Regions from separate parts of the Streptomyces sp. NPDC048441 genome, predicted to be linked through region 2. Evidence: predicted binding sites of a transcription regulator. Region 2 holds the regulator's gene; the other holds the start of a gene.
What was found. The regulator HspR, encoded in region 2, represses chaperone genes until heat shock. The targets are predictions, from matches to a motif close to TTGAGNNNNNNNNNCTCAA.

Region 1 (8,686 bases), on a different contig from region 2:
GACGCTGCCCGGGGCGCTCGACATCGAGTGGAACCCGTACGGGGCCGCCTGCTTCGGCAAGTCCCAGTCCGCGATGGTCACCTGGATCCGTGACTTCCTGAACCAGTACAAGTCGCGCACCGGGCGCCACGCCGTGATCTACACGGCCACCAGCTGGTGGAAGCAGTGCACGGGCAACTACGGCGGTTTCGCCGCCAACAACCCGCTCTGGATCGCCCGTTACGCCAGCGCTCCGGGCGAACTGCCCGCCGGATGGGGCTTCCAGACGATGTGGCAGTACACCTCGACGGGCCCGACGGTCGGGGACCACAACAAGTTCAACGGCGCGTTGGACAGGGTGGTGGCGCTCGCCAACGGCTGAGCGACCCCCTGGACGCACGTGAACGCACGCGGACGCACCGCGGGCCCGGGTCCCGAAAGGCGATGGGACCCGGGCCCGCAGTACGTCCAGCCCTTACGCGGCGGCCGGAACCCTCAACTCAGCCTCCGTCAGGGCGAGTTCGAGCACCTGGCGGACGTCCGTGACGGGGTGCACGTCCAGCTTCTCCAGGATCTCCGCCGGGACATCGTCCAGGTCGGCCTCGTTCCGCTTCGGGATGATCACTGTGGTGATCCCGGCGCGGTGCGCGGCGAGCAGCTTCTGCTTGACGCCGCCGATCGGCAGGACGCGCCCGGTCAGCGAGACCTCGCCGGTCATGGCCACATCCGTACGGACGAGCCGTCCGCTGAGCAGCGACGCGAGGGCGGTCGTCATGGTGACGCCCGCGCTCGGCCCGTCCTTGGGGACCGCGCCCGCCGGGAAGTGGATGTGCACGCCGCGTTCCTTCAAGTCGGCGACGGGCAGCTCCAGTTCGGCGCCGCGCGAGCGCAGGAAGGAGAGTGCGATCTGCGCGGACTCCTTCATCACGTCGCCGAGCTGACCGGTCAGGGTCAGGCCCGCCGCGCCGGTCTCCGGATCGGCGAGTGACGCCTCGACGAAGAGGACATCGCCTCCCGCGCCGGTGACCGCGAGCCCGGTCGCCACGCCCGGCACCGCCGTGCGCCGCTCGGCCGGGTCCTGCGCGGACTCGGGCACGTGGTGCGGCCGCCCGATGAGCGCCCGCAGATCCGCGTCCGACACGGTGAACGGCAGCTCCTGCTCGCCGAGTTCGTGCTTCGCCGCGACCTTGCGGAGCAGCCGCGCGACGGACCGCTCCAGGTTGCGTACGCCCGCTTCCCGCGTGTACTCCCCCGCGAGCTTGCGCAACGCGCTCTCGTCCAGGGTCACTTCGTCCGTCTGGAGCCCTGCCCGCTCCAGCTGGCGCGGGAGCAGGTGGTCGCGGGCGATGACGACCTTCTCGTCCTCGGTGTAGCCGTCGAGCCTGACCAGTTCCATACGGTCGAGCAGCGCCTCGGGGATGGCTTCGATGACGTTCGCCGTCGCCAGGAAGACGACGTCGCTCAGGTCGAGCTCGACCTCCAGGTAGTGGTCGCGGAAGGTGTGGTTCTGCGCCGGGTCGAGGACTTCGAGGAGGGCGGCGGCAGGGTCGCCGCGGAAATCGGAGCCCACCTTGTCGATCTCGTCGAGCAGCACGACCGGGTTCATGGACCCGGCCTCCTTGATGGCCCGCACGATCCGTCCCGGCAGCGCCCCCACGTATGTACGACGGTGTCCGCGGATCTCCGCCTCGTCGCGTACGCCGCCGAGGGCGACCCGCACGAACTTGCGCCCCATGGCGTGCGCGACGGACTCGCCGAGGGAGGTCTTGCCGACGCCGGGAGGCCCGACGAGGGCGAGCACGGCGCCGCCGCGGCGACCACCGACGACCCCGAGGCCCCGGTCCGCGCGCCGCTTGCGTACGGCGAGGTACTCGGTGATGCGCTCCTTCACGTCCTGGAGGCCCGCGTGCTCGGCGTCGAGGACGTTCTGGGCGCCCTTGATGTCGTACTCGTCCTCGGTCCGCTCGTTCCAGGGGAGTTCGAGGACGGTGTCCAGCCAGGTCCTGATCCAGGAGCCCTCGGGCGACTGGTCGCTGGACCGCTCCAGCTTGTCGACTTCCTTGAGAGCGGCCTCACGGACGTGTCCGGGGAGGTCGGCGGCCTCGACACGGGTGCGGTAGTCGTCGGACTCCTCTCCGTCCTGCTCGCCGTTGATCTCACGCAGCTCCTTGCGCACGGCGTCGAGCTGGCGCCGCAGCAGGAACTCGCGCTGCTGCTTGTCGACGCCTTCCTGTACGTCCTTGGCGATGGACTCGGCGACGTCCTGCTCGGCGAGGTGCTCGCGCAGCTGCTCGGTGGCGAGCTTCAGGCGGGCGATCGGGTCGTCCGTCTCGAGAAGCTCCACCTTCTGCTGGCTGGAGAGGAAAGGTGAGTAGCCGGAATTGTCGGCAAGGGCGGAGACGTCCTCGATCGCCTGTACGCGGTCCACGACCTGCCAGGCCCCGCGCTTCTTCAGCCAGCTGGTGGCCAGGGCCTTGTACTCCTTGACCAGCTCGGCGACAGCGCCGGGAACAGGGTCGGGCACGGTCTCGTCGACCTTGAGCCCCTCCACCCAGAGCGCGGCACCCGGCCCGGTCGTACCAGCACCGATCCGCACGCGGCCGCGGCCGCGGATGAGGGCGCCCGGGTCGCCGTCGGAGAGCCGGCCGACCTGCTCGACGGTGCCGAGGACACCGGTCGACGCGTACGTCCCGTCGATACGCGGAACAAGAAGGACCTGCGGCTTGCTGCCACTACCAACGGAGGGGGCTGCCGCTTGGGCGGCCTCCACGGCGGCGCGCACATCGGCGTCGGACAGGTCGAACGGAACCACCATGCCGGGCAGGACAACTTCGTCGTCGAGCGGCAGCACGGGCAGCGTAAGTGGTGTGGACGCCTTGGACTCAGAAGTCATGATCTCCCTTTCGGCATTCAAGTTGAGCTATACCGACTCAATGCTCATGAGCTCTTGAATGTTCCCCGGGGATGTTCGCTGTGAGCGATCACTTCGACACGGGTCGATACGGGTTGGCACGGATCGATACAGGTCGATGCGTGTCGATGCGGGTCGATGCGGGTCGACACCCGCACGGCACCGTCAAGCGGACTGACGCCACCGTCGCACCAGCGGCCACGTGGCGACGCCGATCGACAGGGCCAGGAGATGGCCCCAGTTGGTCATCGGGTCCGTGAACGCGATGAGGTCGTCGATCAGCATTCCGCCGAACCCGGCGATCACAAGACACCGCAGCCACGGCCTGAACAGGCCCGCCAGCGCGCCGACGCTCGCCGCGACGCCGAAGCTGATGCCGTAGTCGAGGCGGTGCAGGGAGCTGTCGGGCAGGTGGCCCGCCAGGACCGAGAAGCCGACCGGGACCTCGGTCGCGAGGGTCGCCACTACATGGCCGAGCAGGAAGACACCGGCGGTGCGCAGTGCGCCGATGCGGCGCTCCAGGGCCGTGAGAACCAGCAGGAAGCCGATCGCGTAGGGCGAGGCGATGCCGCCCGCTATCCACAGCGCGCTCGCCACCAGGACGAGCACCGGCTCCTGCGTCAGATGGGCCACGTCCGTGCTCGAGTGCTGGTGCAGGGTCGCGATCAAGGACGGGTCGGCGTACTGCGTAAGGAGTGAGGTGACGGCGAGGACGGCCGCGTATCCGAACGTGAACGGCGTACCGGCCGGAGTCGGAAGCAGGCGCCACAGACGCGGGCGGCGCCGGGCGGGTGAGGCATCCGCCCGGGATGCCTCATACGTCCTGGGGGCGACCGGCTGAGGCCCACGCTGGCGGGGGATGCCGTCCAGGCCGGGCACGGCCCTCTCGTCCGGTGCCGTGGGGGCAGCCGACGCACTCCGGTGCACGTGAGGCGCTCCTTCCGTCCCGGCCATGTCCCGGCCAACCACATGTCCCGGCCAACCCTTTGCCGATTTTTCCGGCATTGTCTATGACCCGCACCACGTGAGACGCACATCACAGCAACCCCACAGGCCGAACCCGCGTCCGCCCCATCGTCCCAACCTCCCGGCGGGCCCTCCTGACGGCCCCTACCCTGGCCGCCATGCACACCCAGACCACCACCCCCGTCGTCATCGACCGGCGTGAGGGGCCGTACGGCGAAGTCGTACTGCGGCGCCACGGTGCGCTGCTACAGATCATCGCCAACGGCTGCTTCCTCATGGACACCTCGGACGGCCGCTCGGAGCGGCTGCTCATCGACGCGGCGTACGACGCCCTGGACCGGCCCTCGAAACCCGGCCTCCTCATCGGCGGCCTCGGTGTCGGCTTCTCCCTCGCCCATGCCGCCGCTGACCCGCGCTGGGGGCGTATCGCCGTGGTCGAGCGGGAGCAGGCCATCATCGACTGGCATCGGGAAGGGCCGCTCGCCGAGCTCTCCGGCGCCGCGCTCGCCGATCCGCGTACGGAGATCCTGCACACAGACCTTGTCGCGTACGTCTCCGGCTCGGATGCCCCTTCCCATGCCCCGGAAACGTATGACGCGCTCTGTCTGGACATCGACAACGGGCCCGACTGGACGGTGACGGACGGCAACAACTCCCTCTACTCGCCAGCCGGTCTGGCCGCCTGCCAGGCCCGCCTCAACCCCGGCGGCGTACTCGCCGTGTGGTCCGCCAAGCCCTCGTCCGCTTTCGACGACGCTCTACGGAATGCCGGGTTCCAGGCGGTAAGGACGGAAGAGATCCCCGTTGCCCGAGGCGTACCCGACGTGGTTCATCTCGGTGTAAGGGCTGCGTAGCCGAGGTGCCTTCGCGACCCGTACTCTGCTGACCGAACACAAGCGATCAGTGTCAGGGGCGGGCGATGGAGCAGACACACACCTCCCAGAACGGCGCGACGGCGGCGATGCCGGGCGCCCAGCGCCGGGTTCTGGTGGTCGAGGACGACCCGACGATCGTCGACGCCATCGCCGCCCGGCTACGTGCCGAGGGTTTCGTAGTGCAAACGGCGGGAGACGGTCCTTCGGCGGTCGACACCGCACAGGCTTGGCAGCCCGATCTGCTGATCCTGGACATCATGCTGCCGGGCTTCGACGGGCTCGAAGTGTGCCGTCGGGTGCAGGCCCAGCGGCCGGTTCCCGTCCTCATGCTGACGGCCCGCGACGACGAGACGGACATGCTGGTCGGGCTCGGTGTCGGCGCCGACGACTACATGACCAAGCCGTTCTCCATGCGGGAGCTCGCGGCCCGCGTGCACGTCCTCCTTCGCAGGGTCGAGCGGGCCGCGCTCGCCGCGACCACGCCGCGCAGCGGGATCCTGCGGCTCGGCGAGTTGGAGGTCGACCATGCCCAGCGGCGGGTCAGGGTCCGCAGCGAGGACGTACATCTGACGCCGACGGAGTTCGACCTGCTCGTCTGCCTGGCCAATACGCCGCGTGCGGTGCTCTCGCGCGAGCAGCTGCTCGCCGAGGTGTGGGACTGGGCCGACGCGTCGGGCACCCGGACCGTCGACAGCCACATCAAGGCGCTGCGCCGGAAGATCGGCGCCGAGCGGATCCGGACGGTGCACGGCGTGGGTTACGCCCTGGAGACCCCGACCCCGTGAGGCCGGGCAGCTGATGACCAGGCCTTTCGGAGGGCTGCGACCGTTCTCCATCAAGACCAAGCTCGGCACTCTGGTGGTCGTCTCGGTCTTCATCACCACCGGTCTGCTGATGGTGGCGATGGAGACGGAGACCGAGCTGCGCTTCATCACCGTCTTCTCGGTGATCGCCACGCTGCTGATCACGCAGTTCGTGGCGCACAGCCTCACCGCGCCCCTGGACGAGATGAACTCGGTGGCGCGCGCCGTCTCGCACGGCGACTACACGCGCCGGGTGCGCGGCGCCGACCGGCGCGACGAGCTGGGCGACGTGGCCACCACGATCAACCGCATGGCGGACGACCTGGAGGCCCAGGACCAGCAGCGCAAGGAGCTGGTCGCCAACGTCTCGCACGAGCTGCGCACCCCCATCGCGGCCCTTCGCGCGGTCCTGGAGAACGTCGTCGACGGAGTCTCCGCCGCCGACCCGGAGACCATGCGTACGGCCCTCAAGCAGACGGAGCGGCTCGGGCGTCTCGTGGAGACCCTGCTCGACCTGTCCCGCCTGGACAACGGCGTCGTACCGCTGCGGGCCCGCCGCTTCGAGGTGTGGCCCTATCTGTCGGGCGTCCTGAAGGAGGCCAACATGGTGGCCTCCGCGCGCGCGGGCATCGCTTCGGGCTCCGGCAGCCACACCCGTACGGACGTGCATCTGCACCTGGACGTCACGCCGCCCGAGCTGACCGCGCACGCGGACGCCGAGCGCCTGCACCAGGTCGTGGCCAACCTCATCGACAACGCCGTCAAGCACAGCCCGCCGCACGGCCGCGTCACCGTGCGCGCCCGGCGCGGCCTCTACCCCGAGTCCCTGGACCTGGAGGTCCTCGACGAGGGCCCCGGCATCCCGGAGTCGGAGTGGCACAAGGTCTTCGAGCGCTTCAACCGGGGCAGCCACGTCCACGCCGCCGCGCAGGGCCCCGGCAGCGACGGCGGCACCGGGCTCGGGCTCGCCATCGCGCGCTGGGCGGTCGATCTGCACGGCGGGCACATCGGAGTGGCCGAAAGCGCTCGTGGCTGTCGCATCCAGGTCACCCTTCCGGGCCTGCCCGAAGTGCGAAGTTGACGTAGGGTTCGAAAAGGAAGCGATTCGCGGGCGCATCGAAAGCGCGCCCGGGGGACGCCGCCGCGCTGGGGCAGACCCGCGCGGCCATCTGGCGTTGCGGAACCTCGCTTGTTTCCCGCCATTTACGCCGCCGAAACCCCGGATCCAATGTGACTTACACGACGGTTGACGGGGCCGGTCTGCACCTGACGGCGATGGAGGCGTAGCCTTTATTTCCGCTGTCCATCACCTTGTGAAGCGGAAGAGGGCGGTTACCGCCGTGTCGCCACAGTCCCCCAGTAACTCGAGCATCTCGACCGACCAAGACGGGCAGGGCAAGAGCCCTGCCGCCGCCTTCGGTCCCAATGAGTGGCTCGTCGACGAGATCTATCAGCAGTACCTCCAGGACCCGAATTCGGTCGACCGAGCCTGGTGGGACTTCTTCGCCGACTACAAGCCGGGAGTAGCGGCGTCCGCCGCGCCTCCGGCCAAGCCGGCGGGTGACGCAGCCGCGGGGGCTGCGGCCACCACGTCCCCCGCAGCTCCCGCCGCATCCGCAGCGGCTCCGGCCGCGCCTGCGGCTCCCGCAGCGCCCGCCGCGCCCGCAGCTCCGGCTGCGAAGCCCGCGGCGGCCGCACCGGCCCCCGCCGCCAAGCCCGCGGCCGCGAAGCCCGCCGCCAAGGCGGAGCCCACGGCCCCTGCTGAGGCAGCCCCGGCAGGACCCGAGTACGTGACGCTGCGCGGCCCCGCCGCCGCGGTCGCGAAGAACATGAACGCCTCCGTGGAGGTCCCGACGGCGACGTCGGTCCGCGCGGTCCCGGTGAAGCTGCTCTTCGACAACCGCATCGTCATCAACAACCACCTCAAGCGCGCCCGCGGCGGGAAGATCTCCTTCACGCACCTCATCGGGTACGCGATGGTGCAGGCCATCAAGGCCATGCCGTCGATGAACTACTCCTTCGTGCAGAAGGACGGCAAGCCGACCCTGGTCAAGCCGGAGCACATCAACTTCGGCCTCGCCATCGACCTGGTGAAGCCCAACGGCGACCGCCAGCTGGTCGTCGCGGGCATCAAGAAGGCCGAGACGCTGAACTTCTTCGAGTTCTGGCAGGCCTACGAGGACATCGTCCGTCGCGCCCGCGACAACAAGTTGACGATGGACGACTTCACCGGCGTCACGGTCTCGCTGACCAACCCCGGCGGCCTCGGCACGGTCCACTCGGTCCCCCGCCTGATGCCCGGACAGTCGGTCATCATGGGCGTCGGCTCGATGGACTACCCCGCGGAGTTCCAGGGCACCTCCCAGGACACCCTGAACAAGCTCGGCATCTCGAAGGTCATGACGCTCACGTCGACCTACGACCACCGGGTCATCCAGGGCGCCGCCTCCGGCGAGTTCCTGCGCGTCGTCGCGAACCTCCTCCTCGGTGACGGCGAGTTCTACGACGAGATCTTCAAGGCCCTTCGCATTCCTTACGAGCCGGTCCGCTGGCTCAAGGACATCGACGCCTCGCACGACGACGACGTCACGAAGGCCGCCCGCGTCTTCGAGCTGATCCACTCCTACCGCGTCCGCGGCCACGTCATGGCCGACACGGACCCGCTGGAGTACAAGCAGCGCAAGCACCCCGACCTGGACATCACCGAGCACGGCCTCACCCTGTGGGACCTCGAGCGTGAGTTCGCGGTCGGCGGCTTCGCCGGCAAGTCCATGATGAAGCTGCGCGACGTCCTCGGCGTCCTGCGCGACTCGTACTGCCGCACCACCGGCGTCGAGTTCATGCACATCCAGGACCCGAAGCAGCGCAGGTGGCTCCAGGACCGCATCGAGCGCCAGCACGCCACGAAGCCGGAGCGCGAGGAGCAGCTGCGCATCCTGCGCCGGCTGAACTCCGCCGAGGCCTTCGAGACCTTCCTGCAGACGAAGTACGTCGGCCAGAAGCGCTTCTCTCTGGAAGGCGGCGAGTCCGTCATCCCGCTGCTCGACGCCGTCATCGACAGCGCGGCCGAGTCGCGTCTGGACGAGGTCGTCATCGGCATGGCCCACCGTGGCCGCCTGAACGTCCTGGCGAACATCGTCGGCAAGTCGTAC
Region 2 (8,686 bases):
GCCTATGTTCGTCCGCCCCAGGGCCTCACGCCGCAGCCCCCCAATGAGACCGTCGTGGGGTTCGGTGCGAGCGCGACAGGCCAGCTCTCGCCGGGACTCGAACCCGGATCGAGCCGCGACGACGACAAACCGGAGTGGATGTTTCTCGGCCTTGTGACGGGGATGCTGCTCATCCCCGGCTTCGCTCTCCTCTTCGTGGCAGTCCGCACGGGTGCGCACACACGCGACCGCAGGACCGCGCTCGTCGCCGCGCTCGGTGGCCGGCGCTCCGACCGCGCGTTGATCGCTGTCGGTGAGGCATACCTGCCCGTGGTCCTCGGTACCGTCGCCGCGGGCGCACTCGTCGCCACCGCCATGGTGCGCGACCTGGCTGTGCCGCACACCGGCTATCTGCTCTCGTCCGCGTACCTCCGGCAGTTCGGATGGCACGCCGCCCTCGCACCGGTCGCTGCCGCTGTCGTGGTCCTCACCGCCACGGTGCTTTCGGATCAAATGCCCCGCCGGGGAGGGCGGGGAGGCCGGGGAGGGCGGGGAGGTACAAGGCCCGTCGGCATCCCGCGCCGTAGCCGTCTCTCTCGCCTCACCCCACTGTGCCCGCTGATGATCCTCCTTGCGGTACGCGGCCCCGACCTCGCCGAACCGGACTCCGCGCTCCGAGTGCTCCTGAGCTGGATCGGCATCGCGGGCACCGTCCTCACCCTGCCTGCCGCGGTGGCCAACGGCACCGCCGCGCTCGGACGGCTGCTGACCCGCTGGGCGCGGGCGCGGGGACAAGCCGGCACGCTGGTGGCGGGTCGCCGGAACAGCGTGCACCCAGGGGCCACCGCGCGCCTGGTAACCGGCGTGACCATCGCTCTGATCGTGCTCATGCAGGCCGTCGCCTGGCAGGGTCTGTTCGGCTCCCAGAGCGCGGAGGCGCAGACGTCCATGGACCGGATCGGCAGGAGTGCGCTCGCCGTCGGGACACACGGCAAGGTGTCCGCCGCCGAGATGGACTCCTTCTTCCAACGGCTGCCCCAGCGCACCAGGACCGTACTGCTCACGCCCTCCCCTCATGCCTACAACGGCCCTGCCACCCTGCACGGCAGCTGCTCAGCGCTTCAGAGTCTGCACGTGGCCTGCCCGGAAGCCGGACGTGCCCGCCTCCAACACACACCCTCGGATCCCCGCCTCCGCGAACTGGTCAAGTGGAGTGTGCACGACGGAAGTTCCCACCTGAAGGTCAACCGCGTCGACTCCGCCGCACTCGCCGAGAAGGCGGCGGCAGGCGGCGAGGACACCACCCTCGCCCTCGTGAACTCCAAGGGCGGCAGTCTCTCCGTCCCGGCCCTCAAACAGCTCTCGTACGAGGTCTTCCCCAGGGGGGCGGCTGTGCGAGCGCCCGGCGAAGGAGAACTGACGGCCGGTATCCCCAACCGTGACCAAGGCCGCTGGAGTGCGCTGTTCGGCGTGGTCGGCATCGGCGTACTCGCCCTGACGGCCGGGCTCAGCGGCATGGCCGAGTTTCTCCGTCACGGCCGGGCTCTCGCCCCTCTGTCGGTACTGACCGGCGGCTACCGCGTCTTTCGCACCAGCGCGGCCTGGTCGGTCCTGGCCCCGCTGACCCTCGCCGGCCTGGCCGGAACCGCCGTGGCGGCGATGCTGGCCGCTCCCGTCTCCAGTGACGGAGAGTCGTACATCACCCTCGGCCTGCTGCTCACGAGCACGGCCGTGGTGGTGGCCATCAGCCTCGTGATGTGGGTGTGGGCAACCTCAATCGCCAGAGGCCAGGCCAGGCGCTGGCTCCCACGCGGCGACTGACCCTGCCTGGGTCGGTGCGCCGTTACCCGCGCCGAGGCCCAGTAATTGCCTCCGTGATCACGAATCCCTTGGCCGGTCCCTCGGGGATGGTGACCTCGGTGCCGTAAGGGACGTGGTGCACGTCGTCCCAATCGGCCTTCTCGGGGCAAGGGGTCGTCAGAACGGTCACGCTGCCCCGCCCGTCGTAGTCATCGATGATCACGTACACGGGGATACGGGCGCGGGCGTACTCCCGACGCTTGCTCACCCGGACGCGGTCCTGATTGCGCCTGCCGGTCGACACGACCTCCACCACGAGGTGCACCGCCTCGGACTTGACGCCAAGGCCCTCCTCGTCCACGTACGGCGCAAGGTCCTCCGGCCCGACGAAGGCATCCGGAATCCACACCCTTCGGCCATACATCACCTTGGCGTCCTGATGGCATGCGTCCTCTCCACCGTCCAGGAACTTGTCCAGCGCCCGCCGCAAACGGTTCGCGATCTGCGCATGGCTCAGCCGAGCAGTGGGCGACACCTCGATGACTCCCTCAATGATCTCGGCGCGGTAGCCCTCAGGGAGTTCCATGGCCTTCCACGTCTGCCACAGGCCGATGTCCAGCTCGGCCCCCAAATCAGACATGGATTCGGAATCTGTCGTGGCCTCAGGCATGGTGTCGGCCCTCTCGTGTGCAAGAGCGGTCATGATGGCGCACCTCCTTTCCAGTGTGGGCTGGCGTCCTCGCGGCACAAGCAACGCGATCACGGTAAGTACGTACGGGGGCCTACCTGGGGGAACGGCTCTCCGTCACCCGATGCGGTGCGGAAGGAACGCTTCCGCATCCGCGCCGCCCCCCTAGCTCGAAAGCTCGAACCAGACCCCCTTCGCGTACCGCCCCGCCCTCTCACCCGCGACGCCCCACGCGTCAGCCGTCTCCGCGACCAGGGCAAGCCCCCGGCCCCAGCAGGCCGCCGCCCCGGCAGCCGGGTGCGCGACCACCGGCGGATCCGGGCTCTCGTCGAAGACGGTCAGGCGGAGACGCACCGGGGTCAGCCTGATGCGGAGCATCGCCGAGCCCTTGGTGTGCAAGTGGACGTTCGTGACGAGCTCCGAGGTGCAGAGTGTCGCCACCATGACCAGCTCGTCCCGTTCCAGGGAGCGAAGGATCGCCCGTACGAAGTCCCGGCAGACTTTCGGGGCGGTCGCATCACCGGGCGCGAACAGGCTGTAGTCGTACGTCAGTTGAGCCGCGCGGTGCGCTGCGCGGGGCCCGTCCGGGCAGGCGGGGGCAGGGGGCATGGCGGTTTCTCCCGTCGGGAGGGTGAGTGAGGGGGTGCCCCGCGCCGGGCGATGGCGTTGCCCTTGAGCTCCTTGCGGGGCCTTCGGGTGCCTTTCGGCTTACGGGCAGGGGGAGTTAAGCAGTTCCATTGAGTGACTGATGCCACACTCACAGTAGGGAAACAGGGCACAATTTCGCAACCTACTCTCTCGATTCGATGGACCAACTCCCTCTATCGGGGCAGACTTTGGCCACACCACTGAGGAGACACCCCTTGGGAATGCGCACCACCATCAGCGAGCGACAACGACGCCTCGGCTACGAGCTCAAGAAGCTGCGCGAGCAAGCAGACTTGTCTGCCGGAGAGGCCGCCGAGCGGATCGGCATGGGGCGTGGCCAGCTCAGCCACATCGAAGCCGGACGCACCTCAATCCTGTCGGACCGGCTACGTGACCTGTGCCGCGCACTCGGATGCGAAAGCGTGCCCTATGTCGAGGCCCTCGTTGTCATGTCTGAAGCCACTGGTAAAGGCTGGTGGAGCACCTACAAGGGGAGCATCGGTGGGGCGGCGATGAACCTCGCCGAGCTCGAAGCGGGTGCCACGTCCCTGCGGAACCACGAGACGCTGTTCATCCCCGGCCTGCTCCAGACCGAGCAGTACATCCGCACGATCTTCTCCAACCCCAAGTTGGGTGTACGCGACGTCGACGAGGCGACTTCCTTCCGCTTGGAACGGCAAGCGGTTCTGACCGCCGAGAACCCCCCGACCTTTCACGCGGTGATCCATGAGGCTGCCCTGCACATGCGATTCGGCGGCTCCAGTGTTCTACGAGAGCAACTGCTGCGCCTCGTCGAAGTCGCTCAACTACCCAACGTATCCATCCAGATCTTCCCGTTCGGAGCTGACCTGGATGCCGCGCTCACCGGGTCGTTCCTACATGCCGTCACACCTGTGCGCACGTTGAGCACGATCGTTCTCGATCATCCAGCGGGGCCGCTGTACATCGGCGATGACGAACACCTTGCCTTGTACGACACTATGTTCGACCGTCTAATGGGGAGCGCAGTCGCGCCGATCACGACAGAGCACGACACCTCTTCCAAGGAACTCGCGGTCAAGGACTCGTTGGCCCTGATCAAGCATCTGCTCTATACGCTCTAGGAGCCTCGAATGCCCCGCCTGGACTGGCAGAAGTCCTCGTTCAGCGGCGGCCCGGAGAGCAACTGCCTCTACCTGGCCACCACCACCGAGGGAACGATCCACCTCCGCGAAAGTGACACCCCTGGCATCATCCTGACTACCGACACAGCGCAACTCTCCGCGCTCTTGCGCCACATCAAGAGCTGCCCCCAGATAACCGAGGGCTGACCATGAACCTGCTCACCTGGCAGAAGTCGTCGTTCAGCGGAGGCCCACAGGGAGAGTGCCTCTACCTCGCTGCCGCCCCCGACGGCACCATCCGCCTCCGCGAAAGCGACACCCCAGCCGTCACCTTGGCTACCGCGCCCACTCAACTCGCGGCGCTCATGGGCCACATCAAGCAGAGCCCCGCACTGACGGAGGGCTAACCATGCCCATACCGGACCGGCAATGGCAGAAGTCCACGTTCAGCGGCGGCCCGGAAGGAGACTGCCTCTACCTCGCCACCGCCCCCAACAGAACAATCTGCATCCGCGAAAGCGACACCCCAGCCGTCACCTTGGCTACCGCGCCCACTCAACTCGCGGCGCTCATGGGCCACATCAGGCAGAGCCCCGCACTGACGGAGGGCTAACCATGCCCATACCGGACCGGCAATGGCAGAAGTCCACGTTCAGCGGCGGCCCCGAGGGCGAATGCCTCTACCTCGCCACCGCCCCCGGCGGAACACTCCGCCTCCGCGAAAGCGACACCCCAGCCATACAGCTGACCACCGCCCCGCCCCAGCTCTCCGCCCTCCTGCTGCACTTGAAGCGCGAGGCACCCCAACGCTGAGCCGAGCTCCTGTGTTGCCGCGTCGCGCGAAAGTCGCAATGTCACGCGGAGAGCCGGACGGCCCCGGCGCCGTGTCCACCGGTGCACCGAAGCCCTGGCTGGGCTGCCCGGCCAGGCGGGGGCGGGTGGGTGGGGACGCGGCGGCACCCCTGGACCGCCGGAAGCTGACACCCCCAGCAGTCAGGCAGGCCCAGCGCCTCAAAGCCCCCGGGCCACGGGAGGCCGAGCAGGACCCACGTCCTCAAAGCCCCCGAGCCACCGGAAGCCACGCAAAACCCACGCCCCCAAAGCCCCCGAGCCACCGGGATCCAGCACACTCCCAGAGGGCCCTCACCCCTCCGCCCACCCCCGCAGCACCCCCTCCCGCTCCCCCGCCCTCGGCGTGCCCCCCTCATGCCGCCGCCCCCACTCCGCCATCGCCGCCAGCGTGGTCCGCAGGGTTGCCTCGCCCTCCGTCATGCGGGACAGGAGGGCCAGGGAGAGGTCGTACTCCGTCTGGGAGTAGCCCGTTGCCGCCGCCGTGTAGGCCAACAGGTCCGTGTCACCCCCGGCCGTCGCGATCCGTACCGTCATCGCCGGTGCGTCGTCCGAGCCGCCGAGGCCCATCGTCAGGGCCATGTCCACCAGGACGCCCACCTGGCGCTTGAGGGACTTCACCGGGGCGTCCTCGATCGTCAGCGCGCGCACCTCGTCCCACAGCCAGAACGCCGACTGCCTGTCGCCCAGGGCCACCACGCCCTCCGGCGTCAGGCGCACCCCGGCCGCCAGGCCCGACGGCTTCGCGCCTACGTATACGTCGCCCTCGGCGATCCAGAACAGTCCCACCATGGCCATGGCGCGCGCCCCCACTTTCCCCGCAGAAAAGAAACGTAGGGGCCGGGAGGTTGCCACCTCCCGGCCCCTACATGAGCGTACGAAATCCAGAAATCTACTGCTCCGACGACCTCTTGGGTCGCCACACCACCAGCGCGCTCGCCTGCTGCACATCCTGGTACGGGACCAGGTCACGGCGGTACGACGCGTGCACCGCCGCCTCGCGCTGCTGCATCGCGGTGGCCGCCCCCTCGACCGCCGAGGCCAGTTCGGCCACCCTCGACTGCAGCGCCGCGACCTGGTGTTCCAGCTCGATGATGCGCTTGATGCCCGCGAGGTTGATGCCCTCCTCCTGCGACAACTGCTGCACCGTGCGCAGCAGTTCGATGTCGCGGGCGGAGTAGCGGCGGCCCCGGCCCGGTGTGCGGTCCGGGGAGACGAGGCCAAGGCGGTCGTACTGGCGCAGGGTCTGCGGGTGGAGGCCGCTCAGCTGGGCGGCCACCGAGATGACGTAGACCGGCGTCTCGTCGGTCAACTGGTACGGATTTCGACGACGGCCGTCCATCTCATGCTCCCTTCGCGGCCTGGAACAGTTCTGCCCGCGGATCGTCGTCCGCAGTCGCCTTGCGGTAGGACTCCAGGGCTTCCTTCGCCGAGTCGGAGAGGTCGGTCGGAACCGATACCTCCACCGTCACGAGCAAATCGCCCCGCGAACCGTCCTTGCGGACCGCGCCCTTGCCCCGCGCCCGCATCGTACGACCGTTGGGCGTGCCCGGAGGCAGCTTCAGGGTCACGGCAGGGCCGCCCAGCGTGGGGACCTTGACCTCGCCGCCCAGTGCCGCCTCCGTGAACGTCACCGGAACCGTCACCGTCAGATTGTCGCCCCTGCGGCCAAAGACCGGGTGGGTGTCGACGTGCACGACGACGTACAAGTCGCCCGCCGGGCCGCCCCGTTCACCCGGGCCGCCCTTGCCGCGCAGGCGGATGCGCTGGCCGTCCGAGACTCCTGCGGGGATCCGCACCTGCATCGTGCGTGACGACTTCGCCCTGCCAGAGCCCTTGCAGACCTCGCAGGGGTCCTGGGCGATGAGCCCACGACCCTTGCAGTCCACGCAGGGGTCCGTGAGGGAGAAACCGCCGCCGCCTCCCCGCGTGACTTGGCCCGTGCCGACGCACGTCGGGCACACGCGCGGTGTGCCGTTCTTGTCGCCGGTTCCGGAACAGGCCTTGCAGGGCGCCTGGGACGACATGCGAAGCGGGACCGTGGCCCCGTCCACCGCCTCCGTGAAGCTCAGCGTGACCTCGGACTCGATGTCCTGGCCGCGCCTTGGCTGTGTACGCGTGCCGGTGCCGCCCGCGCCCGTGCCGCCCCGGTTGAACAGGCCCCCGAAGACGTCACCAAGACCGCCCCCGAAGCCGCCCGCACCGCCGGGACCGCCCGGTCCACCGCCACCCGGGGCGCCGCCTCCGAAGAGGTCACCCAGGTCGAAGTTGAACGAACCTCCGGCGCCGCCCGCCCCAGGGCCGGGCCTGAAGCCGCCGTTGCCGAAGAGAGCACGCGCTTCGTCGTACTCCTTGCGCTTCTTGGGGTCCCCGAGGACGTCGTTCGCCTCGGAGATCTCCTTGAAGCGCTCTTCCGCCTTCGCGTTCCCCTTGTTGGCGTCCGGGTGGTTCTCGCGGGCGAGCTTCCGGTACGCCTTCTTGATCTCGGCCTCGGTGGCGTCCTTGGGGACGCCGAGAACCTTGTAGTAGTCCTTCTCGATGAAGTCCTTGGTACTCATCCCCGACGTCCCTCCTCTCGCTTCACCATCAACACCGTTACGTCAGCCCTCGTCCGGGCCACCGGTCTCCTTGTCCTCCGCCGCATCGGCGGAGGCTTCGGCGGGTTCGTCACCCTTGGCCGGCTGGGCACCCGGCTGCGGCTCGGCCACGGCCACCCGCGCGGGGCGGATGGTGCGCTCACCGATGCGGTAACCCGGCTGCAGGATCGCGACACACGTCGTCTCGGTGACGTCGGGTGCGTACGAGTGCATCAGGGCCTCGTGGATCGTCGGGTCGAAGGGCTCGCCCTCCTTGCCGAACTGCTGGAGGCCCATCTTGGCGACGACCGTCTCAAGGGCCTCCGCCACCGACTTGAACCCGCCCACCAGCTCGTCGTGCTCACGCGCGCGGCCGATGTCGTCGAGGCTCGGGAGGAGCTCGGAGAGGAGGTTCGCCGCGGCGATCTCCTTCACCGTCACCTTGTCCCGCTCCACACGACGGCGGTAGTTCTGATACTCCGCCTGGAGCCGCTGGAGGTCCGCCGTGCGCTCGCCGAGCGCCGTACGCACCTGGTCCAGCTGCGCGATCAGACCCACGTCCTGAGCGGACTGAGCCGACTGACCGGACTGGCCCTTCTTTGTACTGCTTGCTGCGTCCCCGGCCGGGGCCGCCGGGCCCTCCTCGGTGGAGGGCTCGGCGGCCTGCGGCGCCGCGTCATCAGGGGTGGCGCCGGAGGGGACGTCAGGCTGCTCGGCGTTGTCGCCGAAGCCCGGAGTCTCCTCGGTCATGCGGCGCCGCCCTTCGTGTCACCAGGCTTCTCGTCGTCGACGATCTCGGCGTCGACCACGTCGTCGTCCTTGTCCTTGGACATGTTCGGGCCCTCGCCGCCGTCAGCGCCCTCGGGACCGGGGGCAGCGCCCTCGGCACCCTGCGCGCCCTGAGCGTCCGCGTACATGGCCTGGCCCAGCTTCTGCGAGACGGCCGCGACCTTCTCGGTGGCCGTGCGGATCTCCGCCGTGTCCTCGCCCTTGAGCTTTTCCTTCAGCTCTTCGACGGCGGACTCGACCTCGGTCTTCACGTC

Region 1: the regulator HspR is predicted to act here: its motif matches at 2,895-2,913, upstream of lon (endopeptidase La).

Annotation. Positions count from the first base shown of each region.
Region 1 covers NZ_JBICXM010000014.1:38,676-47,361, forward strand. Annotated here, with positions in the region: gene ACGFSB_RS29525 (lysozyme) at 1-361, shown strand, start outside; gene lon (endopeptidase La) at 455-2,872, opposite strand; gene ACGFSB_RS29535 (rhomboid-like protein) at 3,056-3,844, opposite strand; gene ACGFSB_RS29540 (spermidine synthase) at 4,015-4,710, shown strand; gene ACGFSB_RS29545 (response regulator transcription factor) at 4,776-5,516, shown strand; gene ACGFSB_RS29550 (ATP-binding protein) at 5,530-6,615, shown strand; gene ACGFSB_RS29555 (multifunctional oxoglutarate decarboxylase/oxoglutarate dehydrogenase thiamine pyrophosphate-binding subunit/dihydrolipoyllysine-residue succinyltransferase subunit) at 6,875-8,686, shown strand, end outside.
Region 2 covers NZ_JBICXM010000003.1:400,933-409,618, reverse strand. Annotated here, with positions in the region: gene ACGFSB_RS09830 (ABC transporter permease) at 1-1,800, shown strand, start outside; gene ACGFSB_RS09825 (Uma2 family endonuclease) at 1,823-2,419, opposite strand; gene ACGFSB_RS09820 (ATP-binding protein) at 2,633-3,076, opposite strand; gene ACGFSB_RS09815 (helix-turn-helix domain-containing protein) at 3,337-4,218, shown strand; gene ACGFSB_RS09810 (DUF397 domain-containing protein) at 4,228-4,425, shown strand; gene ACGFSB_RS09805 (DUF397 domain-containing protein) at 4,428-4,625, shown strand; gene ACGFSB_RS09800 (DUF397 domain-containing protein) at 4,628-4,831, shown strand; gene ACGFSB_RS09795 (DUF397 domain-containing protein) at 4,834-5,031, shown strand; gene ACGFSB_RS09790 (hypothetical protein) at 5,362-5,865, opposite strand; gene ACGFSB_RS09785 (heat shock protein transcriptional repressor HspR) at 5,960-6,409, opposite strand; gene dnaJ (molecular chaperone DnaJ) at 6,411-7,625, opposite strand; gene grpE (nucleotide exchange factor GrpE) at 7,668-8,393, opposite strand; gene dnaK (molecular chaperone DnaK) at 8,390-8,686, opposite strand, start outside.